Regions from separate parts of the Brevibacillus sp. genome, predicted to be linked through region 1. Evidence: riboswitches for the same ligand, from Rfam matches in the RefSeq annotation. Region 1 holds a riboswitch; each other region holds the start of a gene.

What was found. A riboswitch is a leader RNA that binds a small molecule or an ion and turns the genes downstream of it on or off. The one in region 1 is predicted to bind cyclic di-AMP.
Region 2: another riboswitch for cyclic di-AMP. It lies ahead of DEP07_RS21620 (CAP domain-containing protein); the one in region 1 lies ahead of DEP07_RS10175 (C40 family peptidase).
Region 3: another riboswitch for cyclic di-AMP. It lies ahead of DEP07_RS17650 (quaternary amine ABC transporter ATP-binding protein); the one in region 1 lies ahead of DEP07_RS10175 (C40 family peptidase).

Annotation. Positions count from the first base shown of each region.
Region 1 is NZ_DOTK01000036.1:45,979-51,441, forward strand. Features, by position in the region: gene liaF (cell wall-active antibiotics response protein LiaF) at 1-839, opposite strand, end outside; gene DEP07_RS10160 (class I SAM-dependent methyltransferase) at 854-1,432, opposite strand; gene DEP07_RS10165 (PspA/IM30 family protein) at 1,525-2,220, opposite strand; gene DEP07_RS10170 (LiaF transmembrane domain-containing protein) at 2,288-2,692, opposite strand; cyclic di-AMP (ydaO/yuaA leader) riboswitch at 2,996-3,132, shown strand; gene DEP07_RS10175 (C40 family peptidase) at 3,137-3,664, shown strand; gene DEP07_RS10180 (response regulator transcription factor) at 3,884-4,603, shown strand; gene DEP07_RS10185 (sensor histidine kinase) at 4,604-5,463, shown strand, end outside.
Region 2 is NZ_DOTK01000072.1:177-5,639, forward strand. Features, by position in the region: gene DEP07_RS21610 (cold-shock protein) at 1-89, opposite strand, end outside; gene DEP07_RS21615 (rhodanese-like domain-containing protein) at 518-865, shown strand; cyclic di-AMP (ydaO/yuaA leader) riboswitch at 950-1,108, shown strand; gene DEP07_RS21620 (CAP domain-containing protein) at 1,116-1,835, shown strand; gene DEP07_RS21625 (hypothetical protein) at 1,903-2,061, opposite strand; gene DEP07_RS21630 (homoserine dehydrogenase) at 2,210-3,220, opposite strand; gene def (peptide deformylase) at 3,260-3,790, opposite strand; gene DEP07_RS21640 (aminotransferase class I/II-fold pyridoxal phosphate-dependent enzyme) at 3,970-5,277, shown strand; gene DEP07_RS21645 (hypothetical protein) at 5,300-5,431, opposite strand.
Region 3 is NZ_DOTK01000056.1:25,429-30,891, reverse strand. Features, by position in the region: gene DEP07_RS17655 (ABC transporter permease) at 1-363, opposite strand, end outside; gene DEP07_RS17650 (quaternary amine ABC transporter ATP-binding protein) at 347-1,567, opposite strand; cyclic di-AMP (ydaO/yuaA leader) riboswitch at 1,999-2,145, opposite strand; gene DEP07_RS17645 (ABC transporter ATP-binding protein) at 2,308-3,363, opposite strand; gene DEP07_RS17640 (ABC transporter permease) at 3,360-5,102, opposite strand; gene DEP07_RS17635 (ABC transporter substrate-binding protein) at 5,092-5,463, opposite strand, start outside.

The DNA.
Region 1 (5,463 bases):
ACTTTTTGAGCCGCCTCCTCGTATTGCTCGGAACGAATCATCACACTCCGGTTGATCCCTCCCTGGCGGTGGCTCAATACTTCCAGGTCGCCCAGACTCAGCTCGGCGTTCACAGAAACCGGAAGATCGACAGGGACATAAACGGTGACATCCCCTACCCATCCTTCCACAATAAGAGCGGCCTCGTCCTGCATCAAAACCGCGCGGGACAGATCAATCACCACATCCCCGATCCCGTGCCACACATGCAGGGTGCTCAACTCAAAACGCCCGGAAGTCAGATGATAATCGCCAATCAACGAACTGCGAGAATCTTTGGGCAAAATTCGTTCACGCCCAGTTTCCTCTTCCTTCTCAAGCAGCTTGCTGCGGGAAGGCTTCCACTTGCTCAAGCTGTCCAGCCATTGTGCAGCGTCATGCCGAATGCCGTTGTGTGTATGAACAGGCTGATCCTCGCTAGTCATAGCCGGACCAGAAGGCTCTTCCCGTTGTTCCGGAAACGGGGGAAAAGAAGCTCGGTTTCCGCCCCCCCTCGTTTTGCCGCGAATCAACCGGAAGCCAAAATAAATCAACAGGATGGGAACTGCCAGTTGGAACAAGTCATCCACACCGATACCGAACCACATGTCCAGAGCAATAATGATTCCCAAACTGAACAGAATGCCGCCGCCAATCCGTTTGTTCTGACCCCAGAGGCGAACGCCGAAGTAGACGAGCACCATCGGCCACAGATCAAACAGACCGAACGAAATGATATGCAAACTGTCTAATAAAAGGCCGATGCCTGTCAAAATGATCAGGACGCCAGCCAACATTGTGTGCAAGCGGGACAGTTTCACAAAAGTCTCCTCTCTTACGCCCCATGCCGATCTTTTTCACTTTGTCTGTTTCGACACGTATAAATGAATGCAGGTGGGATATTCAGCAAGGTGAAGTCTGTCTCTACCCAAGGAAAACGCGCCTGCAGCTCAGCCTGGAGTTGTAGCGAATATTGGAATGTAATGAACAGGCCGCCTGGTTTTAATACGTTTTGTACTTCATCCAGAATGGCTGCTCGCAACTCTTGTGGGAAATTGGCAAACGGCAGGCCGGAAATGATGACATCTGCCTTGCCAAGCTCCATCTCCTCCAAATATTGTCCGAGTCTCGTCGCTTCCTCCCTGACAGGAAGATCAGGAAAGCGTGATTGAAGGATGGATCGAAACTGGCTGTCACGCTCCACAAGCACATAGTCGGTATCCGGATTGATATTTTGATAAATGGTTTGGGTAAAAGCTCCTGTGCCAGGTCCCAGCTCCAGAATAACATCCGTTGAAGCCCAATTGACGCTGCTCAACATTCGCTCACATAAAAACCGCGAACTCGGGATCACGCTGCCGACACGCCCAGGCTCAGCGATGAACCTTCGCAAAAAGACCATGAAGTCTGCCAAGAATCGTACCTCCTAGGGGAAAAGCAGCCTGCTATACAGGCTGCCTGATTGACACACTCTATTCTACAACCAATCCCCCAGTTCCTGTCCAATCAAGATTGTTCCGGCTGGGCGGACACTGGTTTTTTCTGTTGAAGCGATGCCTTGATGTTTGCCAGTTCTGTATCCAGATCGTCTTTTTCCAACTCAGAAAGCGCGTTCTCCCAAGCGAGGTTTGTCTGGCGCCATTGACCGCTCATTTGCGCTTCGGCTTCCATGCGCAGCACTTTTTCCTCCATGCGAGCAAAGCCACGGCCTGCGGACTGATTTCCGATTCCCACTACGGCATGATTCACTTGCTTTTGTGTACGAGCTACCTGTGCCCGAGCCATCAGCGTGAATTTTTTCGCACGCATTTTATAGAACTCTTCCTTCAGCTCAGCCAGCTTCTCGCGCATTTGCGTAGCTGCCTCGGATGCTGCCAGGTACAGTGTCTCATACTCTGCTGCACGCGCTTCGTATTGCTTTTTGTCTGCAAGTGCACGGCGAGCAAGTTCATCTTCCCCTTCTGTCAGAGCGAGCTTCACTTGACGATCGCGTTTGTCGATCAGTGTGTTCGCTTCATCCAGTTGTTGGCGGAATTTCTTTTCCAGTGCTACCTGACGGGCGACAGCCACTTCGACTTGTCCGATTTCCACTTCCATATCTCGCATGTATTGATTCAGCATGACTACCGGATCTTCCATCGAATCCAAAGCGTCATTCACCGAAGCTACTGTCAGGTCACGCAAACGTTTAAAAATACTCATGTTTATTTCCTCCTCATCATATCACATCGTGTCATTTCATCCAAAAGCTCTCGCGACTTGAGCAACTCTATGGCTGGCGACGGGTCACATCTTTTTCCCAGGCGTCCAGCGCGTCTTCTTTCAATACTTTTTGGGCCCACTGACGCTCCCAGGCAGGTGGCGCTTCTTTGGGGACATGACTGGGGCGCAGTAAGCGATACCCCAGATAAATCACACCAATGGCCAGTAAGCCGTGGAACAGCAGATGGAGCTTGCCAATCAGCATCAGGAACCCGAAGAGGAAGATCACGATTCCCCAGAAACGCGAACCGGATTGTCCCATAATCTTTCGAGCGCCGTACAGCATGATGACCCCGGGAATCAAAAGCCCGATCAGGTCACCGAAGTCGATTCCGATTTGATCCAGCAGAACCAACCCGCCGATTAGCAAGAGAACCAGCCCGAGCAAAACCTTTCCAGACCGTTCACTCATTGCTCGCTTACCTCCTATTCTCTTGTGCATGTGGTGCTTGCTAACTTATGCCCTTATTGTAGCCCCCCGGATAGGCTTTCCATAACGGGCGTGCGGTTGGTTTTTCCCTCCGTCCTTGGACGGAGAGCACTTCCTGCCATAATCGGACGAGCCTGTTTTCGCCCCATTCCAACCGCTCTTGCAATGTCGAAACAAAACGTTACACCTTTAGACAGGATTTTGTGACAAAAATATGAACAAGCAGTCAAAAAAAAGGAAAAATCGGACAAGCAGCGAATCTTCGTAGAGTGCGTGTAAAAAAACATCGAAAAATAGCCGAATTCCGCATGTCGGAAACGGGGGAACCAGTTTTTTGGGGTGAATAGTTGCGTTAGGCAACTTAGGGCGTCCTTTCGACCGAACCCTTCAGCTAACTTCGTAGGCTCACGAAAGGAGCAGTTTCTTTTGCGCAAGGTGGTACTATCTTTATTTATGGCTGGATTGCTTGCTATGGGAGCGGGCGCTGCACATGCGGCGGAGAACACGACACTCGAAGAGGTTGTCGATGATCTGTACGGCGTTCCTTACAAATCTTCAGGCACATCCAAAAAAGGCTTCGACTGCTCCGGTTTCACACGCTACGTATTTGACGCGTTAGGTGTAGACCTGCCGCACAATTCTGCCTCTCAATATGAGTACGGTACAGAAGTTGCACGGAAAGACTTGCAACCAGGAGATCTTGTGTTCTTTAATACAAACGGACGAAGCATCTCTCACGTGGGCATCTACATCGGGGACGGCACATTCGTGCATTCGGAATCCGGCCGCGGAGTCGTCAACACCAAGTTGAACGACCCGTACTACTGGAGCAAGCGTTTTGTTGGTGCCAAGCGCATCAGCTCGCCTGTTCTGGAAGCAAAGGCGGACACTCCGAAAAAGGAAAACGCGGTGCAAGCTGCATCGTTGCCGGAAAATCAACCAAAAAAGAAGTAGTTCGGCAAAAACATAAGAGCCAGGGACAATCGTCTCTGGCTTTTTCTGACGAAATTTAGTACCAGGTCTAATTAGGTGCCCTTACTTATAAGGAAATAAGCATGAATGAAGGGATACTTGTTCCTATTCTGTGAAAGCATGTTATGATAGACAAGGCTGATTCTTTTTTTGCCATGACACTTGTCCACTTATTAATAGAAGTAACTGGGGGTAATTCCGGTGAAAGATCACATTTTAATCGTTGACGACAATCAGGAGATTATTGAACTGCTTGAAGATATTTTGGAAAACGAAGGCTTTCAGGTCTCCTCTGCGGAAAATGGCGAGGATGCACTTGCCCTGCTCAGCCAGGGAGAGCGGCCTAATCTCATTCTGCTCGATATCATGATGCCTAACATGAGCGGCTACGAGCTGTGCTCGCAAATCCGTCGGGAATGGGACTTGCCTATTTTGTTTCTCAGCGCCAAAAGCAAGGCCGTAGACAAAGTAGTCGGTTTTGAAATCGGGGCCGATGATTACATTACGAAGCCGTTTGACACGGAAGAACTGCTCGCCCGCATACGCGCCCATCTGCGCCGCTACGAGCGCATCCGCAAGCATACCGAGGAGCAGCCGGAAAAAGACGCCTCCGGTTCCCCGATCACGGTCTTGAAGTTCAAGGATTTGGAAATCCATAAAGAAACGTATTCCGTCTACGTCAACAACCAAAAGATCGAGTTGTCCACGAAAGAGTTTCAACTGCTGACTTTTCTCGCTGAAAATGCGGGTATCGTCTTCACGCGGGAACAAATTTACGACCGCGTCTGGGGCTATGGCTACGGCTCGCTCAATACGGTGACGGTACACATCAAAAACTTGCGCGAGAAGCTGGAAACAGAGCGGCAATTCATCAAAACTCAGTGGGGGACGGGCTACGTATTCATCGGGGAGAAGCTTTAGATGAGCCTCCGCAAAAAACTGTTTCTTTCTTTTATCGCGTTGATTACGCTCAACATCCTGCTGTTCAAGTTCGTTTTTCAGGACATCATCATCGACCAGTTGAAAAACGACCGTCACAACCAGTACCAGGCAGAAAAGGTCCGGGTCAACCAACTGCTGCGCTCCAGCAACTTCAAGGACCCGATCGAGCGCCAGGAGCTGGAGAAGCAGTTGCCAGAAGACGTCATGTACCGGATGGTCGTGAAGGACGCGAGCGGCAACACGATTTACCACAGGCCGTCAAAAGCCTACTCCTTGAAGCTGTCCCTCCCTTCCACCACGAAAAGCGACCTGAAAGTCGTGGCAGAATACCATTTTCAGCAAGAGCCTCCCCGTGAAGGCGAGATTGTCATCTATTTCTACACGGACGATTACGACATTATGGGCACAACCGGAGTCTCGATGATGCTCTGGTTTATTTACGGAAGCCTCGTGCTGGTCGGCTTGCTGTTGCTCACTCTGTTCGTCCGCTGGATTTTGCGTCCGGTTAGCGAACTGGCCCGTGTCACGCAGGAAATTCGCGAAGGCAAGCGGCTGGTGACGTTTACGTATCGCTCCCATGACGAGTTCGGACAGTTGTTTCGCTACTTTGGCGACATGGTCGATGAACTGCGTTTTTCCGAAGAACGGCAATCTGAGATGATCGCTTCGATCGCCCACGATTTCCGCACGCCGCTGACTACGATCAAAGGGTACGCCTCCTATATCGGCTCTGGCCGCGTCACGGATTTGATGCGCATCCAGAAGCAAATGGGCAAGATCGAAGTGAAGACGAGCGATCTGGAAAAGCTGCTGGACGAGCTGCAAGACTTTACCGTGCA
Region 2 (5,463 bases), on a different contig from region 1:
TGTACGAAAACGTCGTCTCCGCCTTCTACTTGAATAAAGCCATAACCTTTTTCTGCGTTAAACCATTTAACTGTTCCGTTCGATTGCATGTAAAAAAACCTCCAAAAGTCAATTTGAATATGCAGTCATATTTACCGAGGCAAATAAAGCTCACATATCATGAAGAAATACTCCAACATCTGATTGCAATACGCCTTCATGATATGTGAATTTATTCTACTTCGACAATATGAAAGTGTCATAGGACGGAACTGCCATGTTAAAACCAAAACTTTTTGAAAACCTAAAACGACGAAAGCCCTTCCTCTCTCCCATCCTTGCGGCTCCGATGACCGCGCCAGTGTGAATCGGGAATCCAAAAACGTTATCCATCAGCATCATTATGCACCTCGATGAATTAGGCTTAATTATTCAAGTAATACTATCATTCTATCATACAAATACGCTATAATCAACTATTTAGATGCTACACGGCCCGTTTCTCACCTGATACACTAAGGTTCTGGAGGGATGATTCATGTCAAAAGAAGTGTATACAAAGCAAGAAATCAAGCAACTTTTGGAAAAGGGTACTCCGATTTTGTTCCTTGATGTTCGCGACGAAGCCAAATTTCAGACAGGCAGTGTGGAAAGCAAATTCGCTGACACGCGAAATGTTCCTTACGTGCACATGCTTGCGCAGGGCGACAAACTATTAGATGAAGAAACAGAACGGGCCGTCAAAGAAAGACAGATCATCACTGTATGCACAACGGGAAATAAAGCCCAAAAAGCGGCAGCTTTGCTGCGCGAGCACGGATATGAGGCAAAAGCGCTGCTCGGCGGATTGACAGCGTGGAAGGACGACGAAGACGAAGCGAAATAAACGCACTAGCACCAACGTTTCCAGCAGATTGGCAGATATTACTCCTTTATTTCGGGCGGGATGGTCTGATATTCTGGGTCATGCCAAACCAATACGCCGAAACTTCCTCACGAATGGAAGTGCGGGGGATCTTTTACGCGGATCAACAAAATCCGCTATGGGGTGAATCGCTCGAAGGAGCGTAGGGTTGTTTTCTCAACCCGAATCCGACAACTAACCTCGTAGGCCAAAAAAAGGAGACGATGTGAATATGAAACGTTTTGGAGCTACTGCCATCGCCATGACTCTGGGATTGGGCTTGGCCTTGACCGGATTTACTACTTCTGCTTCTGCTGCAACTTCCGCAAACTGCCCGTTGAAAAACGGTAACAGTACACCATATCAATTTTCCTATCAATGGATTCCATATGCGGGACAATTGCCTTTTGCATCCAATGCCCAGCAAAATCAGGTTGTTGTTCCACCAGTAAAGCAAGTACCTGTTCAGCAGCAGCCAGTGCAAAAGCCCGTACAAAAACCAGCGCAAACAGCACCGCAAGCACCTGCGCAACCAGTTGCAACTACACCTGCGGCTCCAACCGGACAAGCTGACCAGGCTAAAACAGGAGATTTCGCCAAGCAAGTCGCTGATCTCGTCAATCAGGAACGCGCAAAAGCAGGACTGGCTCCCGTGACGATGGACGCTTCTTTGTCCAAAGTGGCACTTGCAAAAGCAGCGGACATGTCGAACAACAACTACTTCGACCATACAAGCCCTACGTACGGTTCGCCATTTGACATGATGAAGCAGTTTGGCATCTCTTATATGACTGCGGGCGAGAACATCGCCATGGGTCAACGCAGCCCTGAAGAAGTCATGACGCAATGGATGAACAGTGATGGCCACCGCAAAAACATTATGAACCCGGCCTTTACCAAAATCGGTGTCGGATACACGAACGGCTACTGGGTTCAAGAATTTATCGGATAAAACAATCGTTTCACACGAAAGCCGGGTTTCTCTTCGCACAAAGAGACCCGGCTTTTCTCGTGTGGAGCTAGCCTTGCTCCGTATTTGCCGCGTTTTTCGCTTCGGGGGTGCAGCCGCAACCTTTCTGCTCGTCAAACAGAGCGACATCCTTTTGGTTCATCTTCTGTTTGGTCGGATAGGCAGAAACTTGTTGCAGTTCGGCATTGACATCAGATGATTGTTTCATCGTATGGCCCCCTCGCCGCTAATTTGGATATAGTTTGTGTTTGTGGTACATCGGTAGTATGCGCGTGAAAGCAGCAAATACATGCCTGCCGATCGCTGGAAAAGAGACGAAGCTTGCTCAGAGCTGTTGCCGTTTAGGAACTGCGCTTTTACTTGCTGAGAATATGTTCCAGGTCTTTCAGCGCTGCGGCTGCCGCTGCTACAGGGTCTGACTTCCCGCCGACCACCATCACCTCTCCCATCACATCGGTTTCGACCCGAATCGCCTTCGTAGTGCCTTTTACACGGGCAAAAGGGTGGCTCGCTTCAACCGCTTTCAATTCTACAGCCGCTTGAATCCCGTCCGCAGTCGGCCTGATCGTCCCGACCAGCTTGGGCACACGCCCGCTTTGTTTCCACTCCGCTATTTGTTCTGGTGTCACCTCGCGTACGCTGGCCCGCGGGATGTCGGACAGCTTGATTGGAGCAGCGAACGCAGCATTGGCCAAAATCGTCAGCTTGGATGCGGTGTCAAAGCCTTCGATGTCATATGTCGGGTCAGGCTCTGCGATTCCCATCGCTTGCGCCCGCCGGATCGCCTCTTCGCTGCTGATCCCTTCTTCCATCATGCTCGTCAGCACAAAATTGGTCGTTCCGGTAAAAATGCCTTCTACGTGCCTGATTTCACAGCCAGCCAAATTGTAGGTAAACAGGTCGATGGTCGGCAAAGCCGCCGCAGTCGCCCCGCTGATTTTCAACTGGACGCCTTGCTCTTTTGCCAAAGCGGACAAGCCGCTGTAATCGACGACGAGCGCACCTTTTGACACGGCAATGGCGTGCATTCCTTTTGTAAGCGCCTGGCGGATAAAGCCAAGGCTCGCTCCTCCCGTTTGGACATCGGACGGCCCGGCTTCGATCAAGATGTCCGCTTCTGTTTTCGCCAACCATGCTTCGGCGTTCCATGCCGAATCAACCGCTTTCTTTTCTTGGGCAAATGCGTTCAAGCCCTCTTCCGCAAGTCCATGCGGATCGTATAAGCTGCCAATTGAGCGGGCGACGCCGACAAGCCTGACGTCGGCCTGGTACAACTGGCGGTAACGGTCCTTACGTTCTTGCAGCAGTCGCGCGATTTGCTTGCCTACGGTTCCGAACCCTGTTAATACGATGTTCCAACGCTTCATTTGTCATTCTCCTTGTTGTCACAAAACATCAAGCGCTTGTCATGCTTGTCGGTAGACGTCTCTTCTGTATGCCAGGATCGCATTGGCGTCTTTTGGCCTGAGCTGTTTGCCCGTTTTCGCAGAGTACAGTGCTTCTACGTGATCGATGAACAAAATTCCTTCCAGATGATCCAGCTCATGCTGAAGACAACGCGCGAAAAAATCTTCTGCCTCAAAGACGTGCTTCTCGCCGCTGCGCGTCTCTGTCCGCACTTTTACAGAGCGTGCCCGACTCACGATCCCGATCACCCCCGGAATCGACAGGCAAGCTTCTGGACCTATCTGAACGCCGCTCACGTCCACAATCTCCGGGTTGATCAGCTCGACAAGGCCGCTGCCGCAATCCAGCACAACCAGCCGCTGCAAAACGCCGATTTGCACAGCCGACAATCCGGCCCGTCCTTTTTTGGCGTACAGCGTATGCTTCATGTCTTGCAAAATCGTTTCTGTCTGGGGAGTCATGGATGTCACTTTTCTCGACCTGTCGCGCAAAATCGGATTCCCTAATAGAACGATACTCCGTTCTGCCATCGGTACAATCCCTCCTGCCCCTCTATGTGTTTACAACGTAGCAAACGTTTTCACCCATTGTCAAAAGAATCCGTTCAAAAATCTGAAAAATCCCTGCCTGCTAGATGACAAATGCATGTAGATGCGCTATCTTTATTGTTGATGATAAACAGATGTTCCAAAGGAAGAGGGAGGCTACCATGCATTCACTGGCATCACAGCTGAATGAGACGATTCAGCGGGAAAATCCACACGTTTTTGAGATGATGTCCAACATCGGCAAGCTGATTTACTTTCCAAAAGAAGGAATTCTGAGCCAATCGGCTGAAGCGAAAGCAAAAGCGAAAAAATACAATGCAACAATTGGGATCGCCCTGGAAAACGGCCAACCGATGCACCTGAAAGTGATTCAAGACAATCTGTCGGCCTATGCGCCAAAAGATTTGTACGAGTACGCTCCTCCCGCCGGAAAGCCTGAGCTGCGTGCAGCATGGCGGCAAAAAATGATGGAGGAACAGCCTTCGCTGGCGAACCTGACGTTCAGCAATCCGATTGTCACCAACGCTTTGACCCACGGCCTGAGCGTGGTTGCAGACCTGTTTGCGGACAACGGCGACAGCGTCATCATCCCGGACAAAAACTGGGAAAACTACGAGCTGACTTTCTCCATCCGTCGCGGTGCTGAAATGGTCTACTATCCATTGTATAACGATGAGATGAAGTTTAATGCCTCCGGATTGCGTGAAGCGATTTTGGCGCAAAAAGATAAAGGAAAAGCGATTGTCGTCCTGAACTTCCCGAACAACCCGACAGGGTACACGCCAGGGGCAGAAGAAGGCCGTCAAATCGTGGCAGCGCTCAAAGAAGGAGCAGAAGCGGGCATCAACATCGTAGCCGTAACAGACGATGCGTACTTTGGCCTGTTCTTCGAAGACTCCATGCACGAGTCGCTGTTCCCTAGCCTGGCAAACGTACATCCGCGCATCCTCCCTATTAAAGTAGATGGCGCGACCAAAGAAGAATACGTTTGGGGCTTCCGCGTCGGCTTTATCACATATGCAGCTCCTTCCAGCGACCTGCTCGCCGCGCTGGAGCAAAAAACATTGGGCATTATCCGCGCAACCATTTCCAGCGGATCTCACCCATCGCAAACATTCGTCCTGCAAGCTCTCACCTCTCCTGAGTTCAAGGCACAAAAACAGGAGAAGCTGGAAATCATGAGAGGCCGCGCCAACCGCGTGAAGCAACTGCTCGACAGCGGCAAATTCGACGACGCCTGGGGCTACTATCCGTTCAACTCCGGTTACTTCATGTGCCTCAAGCTGAAAACCGTCGAAGCGGAAGCATTGCGCCAGCACTTGCTGGAACAGTACGGCGTAGGTACGATCGCTCTCGGCCAAACCGATCTGCGCATCGCTTTCTCTTGCATCGAAGAGGACAACATCGACGATCTGTTCCAATTGATCTACAGCGGCGTCAAAGACTTGGAAAAAGCAGTGGCAAAATAAGCACAAAAAGCGTTTTGGCCCTCTAGCCAAAGCGCTTTTTTTCTTGTCTGCCGCGATGTTTCTGCTGTTTTTCCACGAGCGTCACCAGCCCGATGAACGGAAAGCCTGACGCGTAAATCCCGCCGAGAATCGAAAAGCTCGCGCCGCCAATCACGGCTCGACGACTCCGCCCAGCTAGGTCAACCC
Region 3 (5,463 bases), on a different contig from region 1:
GAAAGTATCGCTTCGCGCGCAGGCAATACCCGCAGGAATCCCTACAGTGATGGACAACAGGGCAGAAGCAATAACCAAGCCGAGCGTTTCGACCGTTTCATCCCAGTACCCCAGATTGGCAATGAGAAACAGCCCAAGCAATGTGAAAAACATCGAAGATCGCCCGCCAAATACCCAGGCCAGCGCCCCGAACAGCAAAATGAGAATAACAGACGGTATCGCAGCCAAAACCTCGGTAAAGTACGTGACCATTCCCGAAATGATGATCGCGATCGGATCGAACAAAATGCCTTTGTGCTGACCGAGCGCCTCAACGATTCGTTCCACCCACTCACCGATCGGCAACTTAGGCACGGAATCCATGAGGCATCACCTCTGCTCCCTGCTGCGGATTGACCTTGCCGACAAGCCCGCCGAGCACCGCTCCCTTGACAATGACGCCCAACAGACGCCGCTCCTCACCCACGACAGCAATCGGAACGTGCAAATCTGCCATCAGAGGAAACAGGCTGTTCAGACGGGCATCTGGCCCCACGCTGGGGATATCTTTTTTCATCATGGTTTCAAGCGACTCGCCCGTATTGATCGCAAGCGAAACGTCATAGGCGGTAACAAGCCCAAGCAATGTCCGCTTTTTGTCTACGATGTACAGACTGGATACCCCGTTGTCCATCATGAGCTGGAGGGCCACCCTCGCACCTTTGTCAGGAGTAATCGCTTCTGCCCTTTTCATCACGTGTTTTGCCACCAGCACTTTGGACAAGTCTGCATCCTCAACGAATTTTTTCACGAATTCATCCGCAGGATCGGTCATGATTTCTTCGGGACGCCCGACCTGGATGAAGCGACCGTCTTTCATCAGGGCGATCCGGTCACCGAGCCGCAATGCCTCATGCAGATCGTGAGTAATGAACAAAATAGTCTTTTTCATCGTTAGCTGAAGCTCTAGCAGCTCATCCTGCATGTCTTTTCGAATCAGCGGATCAAGGGCACTGAACGCTTCATCCATCAGCAAAATGTCGGGATTGTTGGCGAGCGCCCGGGCCAGGCCGACCCTCTGCCTCATTCCGCCGCTCAATTGATCAGGGAAGGCATTTTCCCACTCGGAAAGCCCGACGAGCGCAAGCGCTTCGCGTGCTTTTTCTTGCCTCAATCCATGCGGTACTTGCTGAATCTCCAAACCGAATTCGATGTTTTCCCGTACCGTTCGCTGTGGGAAGAGCGCGAAATTTTGAAAAACCATGCCGAGCTTTCTCCTGCGTACCTCGCGCAAATGAGCCGGCTTCATACCAATGAGTTCTTCGCCATCGATCTGAACGCTCCCAGTGGTTGGCTCAATCAGGCGGTTGCAAAGTCGGATCAAGGTAGATTTGCCGCTGCCTGACAGCCCCATAATGACGAAAATTTCGCCCTCTGCTACCGAGAAGCTGATCTGGTTCACACCGATCGATTGCCCTGTCTCTTTAAAAATTTGCTCCTTTGTCCATCCTTGCTCCAACAGCTTTAACGCTGCCTGCGGCTGCTTGCCAAACACTTTCGTCAATTGCCTGACTGTCATTTTGGGCATGAGCCTTTCCTCCCTTTCTTGTTTTCCCAAATGAAAAAACCTGCGAAGTTCCGCTTCCAACCGGACGAACCACCTGCAGACGCTGCCGCTTGTGTACGCTCGATTTTTGCAGAATAACGCAGGCTTACCTAATACCTGGCGCCCCTGTGCAAAAGGCTCCCTGTACGCTGTCTTCCTGATTTCGCTGTTCGTTTTTTGGTTTCATGCACCGGGTTTATGCCGAAATTCATTTGCCGCCCGCCATCCTCGCACATCGACATGCACGCGTATGACAAAAGCCACACATGAAAATCGCCATAAAAAATAGACCTATTTCATCCTTTTTCTCAAGAACAAAGGTCCCAAAGAAAAAGTCTGAAATGGCCTATAAACGCGCCCGAAGAGGACCGCTCCTCTTTTTTCGCATCATTGCCCAGACTTCATCGCTTCATGAACCTTCCCTGCTTTGGCCGACGAGGTTAGCTGACGGGTAGGATGGCAGAGAAGACTTATCTCATCCCTCCTGATTGCTCAGGATTAACCCCAAAAGATTGGTTCCCCCGCTTCCGGGTTGCCCCGGAACTAGGCCGTATGAAATGTTTGAATCAGATTCGGTAATGTGATTTGATTATACGCCTGCTGCCAATTATTGTGAATGCTCGCTTCTGCCTGCTTGCCTCATGCTTGATCGTTCTTTATTTATATCCTGACATTAGCTATCGGTTGCTCACCAATGAAAGCTATTTCGCCTGCTTTCCAGCTTACACGCAAATGCTCACCAGTACAGAATCATCGTAAGCAAACCGCTCGCTAATATCGGTGACCACTTCCCATTCCTCTTCCCCGACGCGAATCGAGTAAATCAGCTCCCGGCCCTGAAACTGGACGTGAGCGACCTTGCCCATGATCCCGTCCGCGCCTTGTTGCCAGGTGGACAGCTTCAACTGGTCCGGGCGAACAGGCAATACTTGCTGATCGAAAAAAGCGGAAAAATCACGCGAAACGGTGATCGGCAACGATGACGCTCCCTGTTTTTCCAGCAAAAAGGTGTTCGCGGCAGCCCAGTTCCCTTTTAAAAAGTTGGCTCTGCCGACAAACTTGGCGACAAACGGCGACTCCGGGGCGTAGTAAATGTCGTGCGGAGTGCCTGCCTGCTCAACTCTGCCGCCCTTCATCACGACAATGCGATCAGCCATGGCCAGTGCCTCGGATTGATCGTGCGTCACATAGACAATCGACGTACCCAGTTCGCGGTGAATGAACTGGATTTCTTTTCGCATCTGCATGCGCAGCTCGGCGTCCAGACTGCTCAACGGTTCGTCCATCAGCAACAAGGTCGGATTGAACACGATGGCGCGCGCCAGCGCCACACGCTGCTTTTGCCCACCGGAAAGCTGACTGGGGAACCGCTCCTCCATACCGCCCAGACCGACCATCTCCAGCATCTGGGCTACCCGCGCTTTCGGGTTTTGCTTGTACGCTTCCGGCACCTGCTGTTGATGCTGCAAAGGAAACGCCACGTTTTCGTAGACCGTCAAATGCGGCCAGAGGGCGAACGACTGAAACACCATGCCAATCCGCCGTTCTTCCGGCGGCTTGCGCTTGGCCGCGCTGGCTACACACTCGTTGTTGATCCAGATTTCTCCGCTTGTCGGGGATTCGAACCCGGCAAGGAGCCGCAGCAGCGTCGTTTTGCCGCAGCCGCTCGGACCGAGCAAAGCGACAAACTCGCCCTGGCCGATCTGCAAATCGAGATGGTGGAGCGCCGTGACATTCCCGAATTTTTTCGATACCCCTATTACCCGCGCACTGTTCATTGTTCGATCCTCCGTTGCCAGTATCGTTTCCACAGACTGCCCGCCGCGAGCACCAGCAGGATGGCTCCTACGATCAAAGTCGAGAGGGCCGTGCTGTACGTTGTCGATCCCGCCTGCTCAAAGCTGAAAATGACGACACCGATCGTTTCCGAGCCGGATGACCACAAGAGCGACGAAATCGTCAGCTCTGTAAAAGCGGTGAGAAAGACCAGAAACAAACCTGTTGCCATGCCCGGCGCGTAGAGCGGGAGCAAAATGCGCCGCCATCTCGTCCAGAAGCGCCCGCCGTTGATCCGTGCCGCTTCCTCCACTTCTTTGCCCACTTGCATGATCGAAACCGTACTGCTTTTGACTTGCAAAATGAGAAAGCGCGTCACGTAAGCGATCATGATCAGCCAAACCGTTCCGTATATGCCTGGCTGCCAGCCGGGAATCGGTTCAATCCAGGTCAAAATCATCGCAAGTCCGAGCACCATGCCCGGAAGCGCATACGGCAGCGCTACAGCCCCTTCCATCGCTTTGCCAAGCGCAGACGGCTTATGAATGCGCCAGTAGGCGAACAGCGTGCCCGCGACGACGCACAAGACACCCGTCATGCTGGCAAGCATCAAGCTGTTGCCGATGGCTCCCTTCGTACCTGCGTGGTCGAACATTACGAAGGCAAAGTGCTTCCACGTCAAATTTTCCGGGACAAACGGCAAGCCGTACGCTTTGACAAAAGCGGTTGCGGCCATCGACAAAAGCGGAAGCAGGCTCGTCACAAGCAAAAACCCGCCCACCAAAACCTCCGCCGTCAAACGGTGCTTGCCCAAAGACCGCCGGATGGACTTGTCCTCGGCACTGGTCTGGTCTACCCGGCTTTTCCGCAGCAAAACCCACTGCATCCCTGTCCCTGCCAGCGCAATGACGCCGAGCAAAACAGACAGGACAGCCGCCCTGGCAAAAGCGCTCGGCCCAAATCCGATCACTTCCTCGTAGATCAGTGTACTGAGTACAGAGATATTTTCCGGGATACCCAAAAATGCCGGAATCCCGAAGTTGTCCAGCCCGGAGATAAACGCCAGCAGTCCGCCTCCCGCAATGCCTGGCAAGGCGAGCGGAAGCGTCACTTTGGCAAACACAGCCCGCGCGCTTGCTCCCGCGGAATGCGCCGCCCACTCCAGCTCTTTCGGAATCCGGTACAGCACAGACAGCGTCAACATGTACACCAGCGGATAATGAGTCAGCCCCATCACGACGATGATCCCATCCAGCCCGTACACGTTCCACAGCTCGACCGGACTGCCCATCACCCAGCTCGCAGCCCTGTTCAGCACACCCTGCGGCCCTGCCAGCTGCGTCCAGGCCAGCGTCATTACATAGGACGGGATGAGCAGCGGCAAAAGGGCAAACGCGTGAATCGCACCTTTCCAGCGTATATCGGTATACGCGCACAGCCAGGCAAGCGCCACGCCGACGACTACCGAGATGACGGTGGAAATACCTGCTGCCAGCACAGTATGACCGACTGCATCCCACGTCCGGGCATTGACAAGCACCTCCTGAAAGTAGTGCAAGCCAAGCCCTGCTTCTGTCTGGATACTAAGCACAATCAGCTTCCACAACGGATAGACAAAAAAGAAGGCGACCGGCACCAGCACGAACCAGGTAGCCGCCTTATCCATGGACAGGGAGGCGGCGAACTTGCGCCGCTCCCCCATCTGTCTCTCGCTCACTACCGTCTGCCAGTTACTTGCCACCCATCATCTCTCCAAATTTCTTTTTGTCCGCTTCCCTGGAAGCTTCCAGTTCGTCAATATTGGCGGAAAGCGCCTTGATTTGATCTTGTGCGTACAGTCCTTCCGGTGCTGCTACTCCTTTGCGGATCGGTGTATAGCCCAGGCCGCTGGCGAGCTTTTGCCCTTCTTCGGAGAGGACGAAATCGACAAACGCTTTGGCAGCCTCCTGGTTTTTGGTCGCTTTCATGATGCCGATCGGCTCCGTGATGACAGGCACGCCTTCTTTTGGATACACGATCTCGACGGGCGAACCGTCTTTTTTGGCGCGGGCAACCAGATAGTCGACGACCATGCCGTAATCTTTTTCGCCGCCCGCTACACT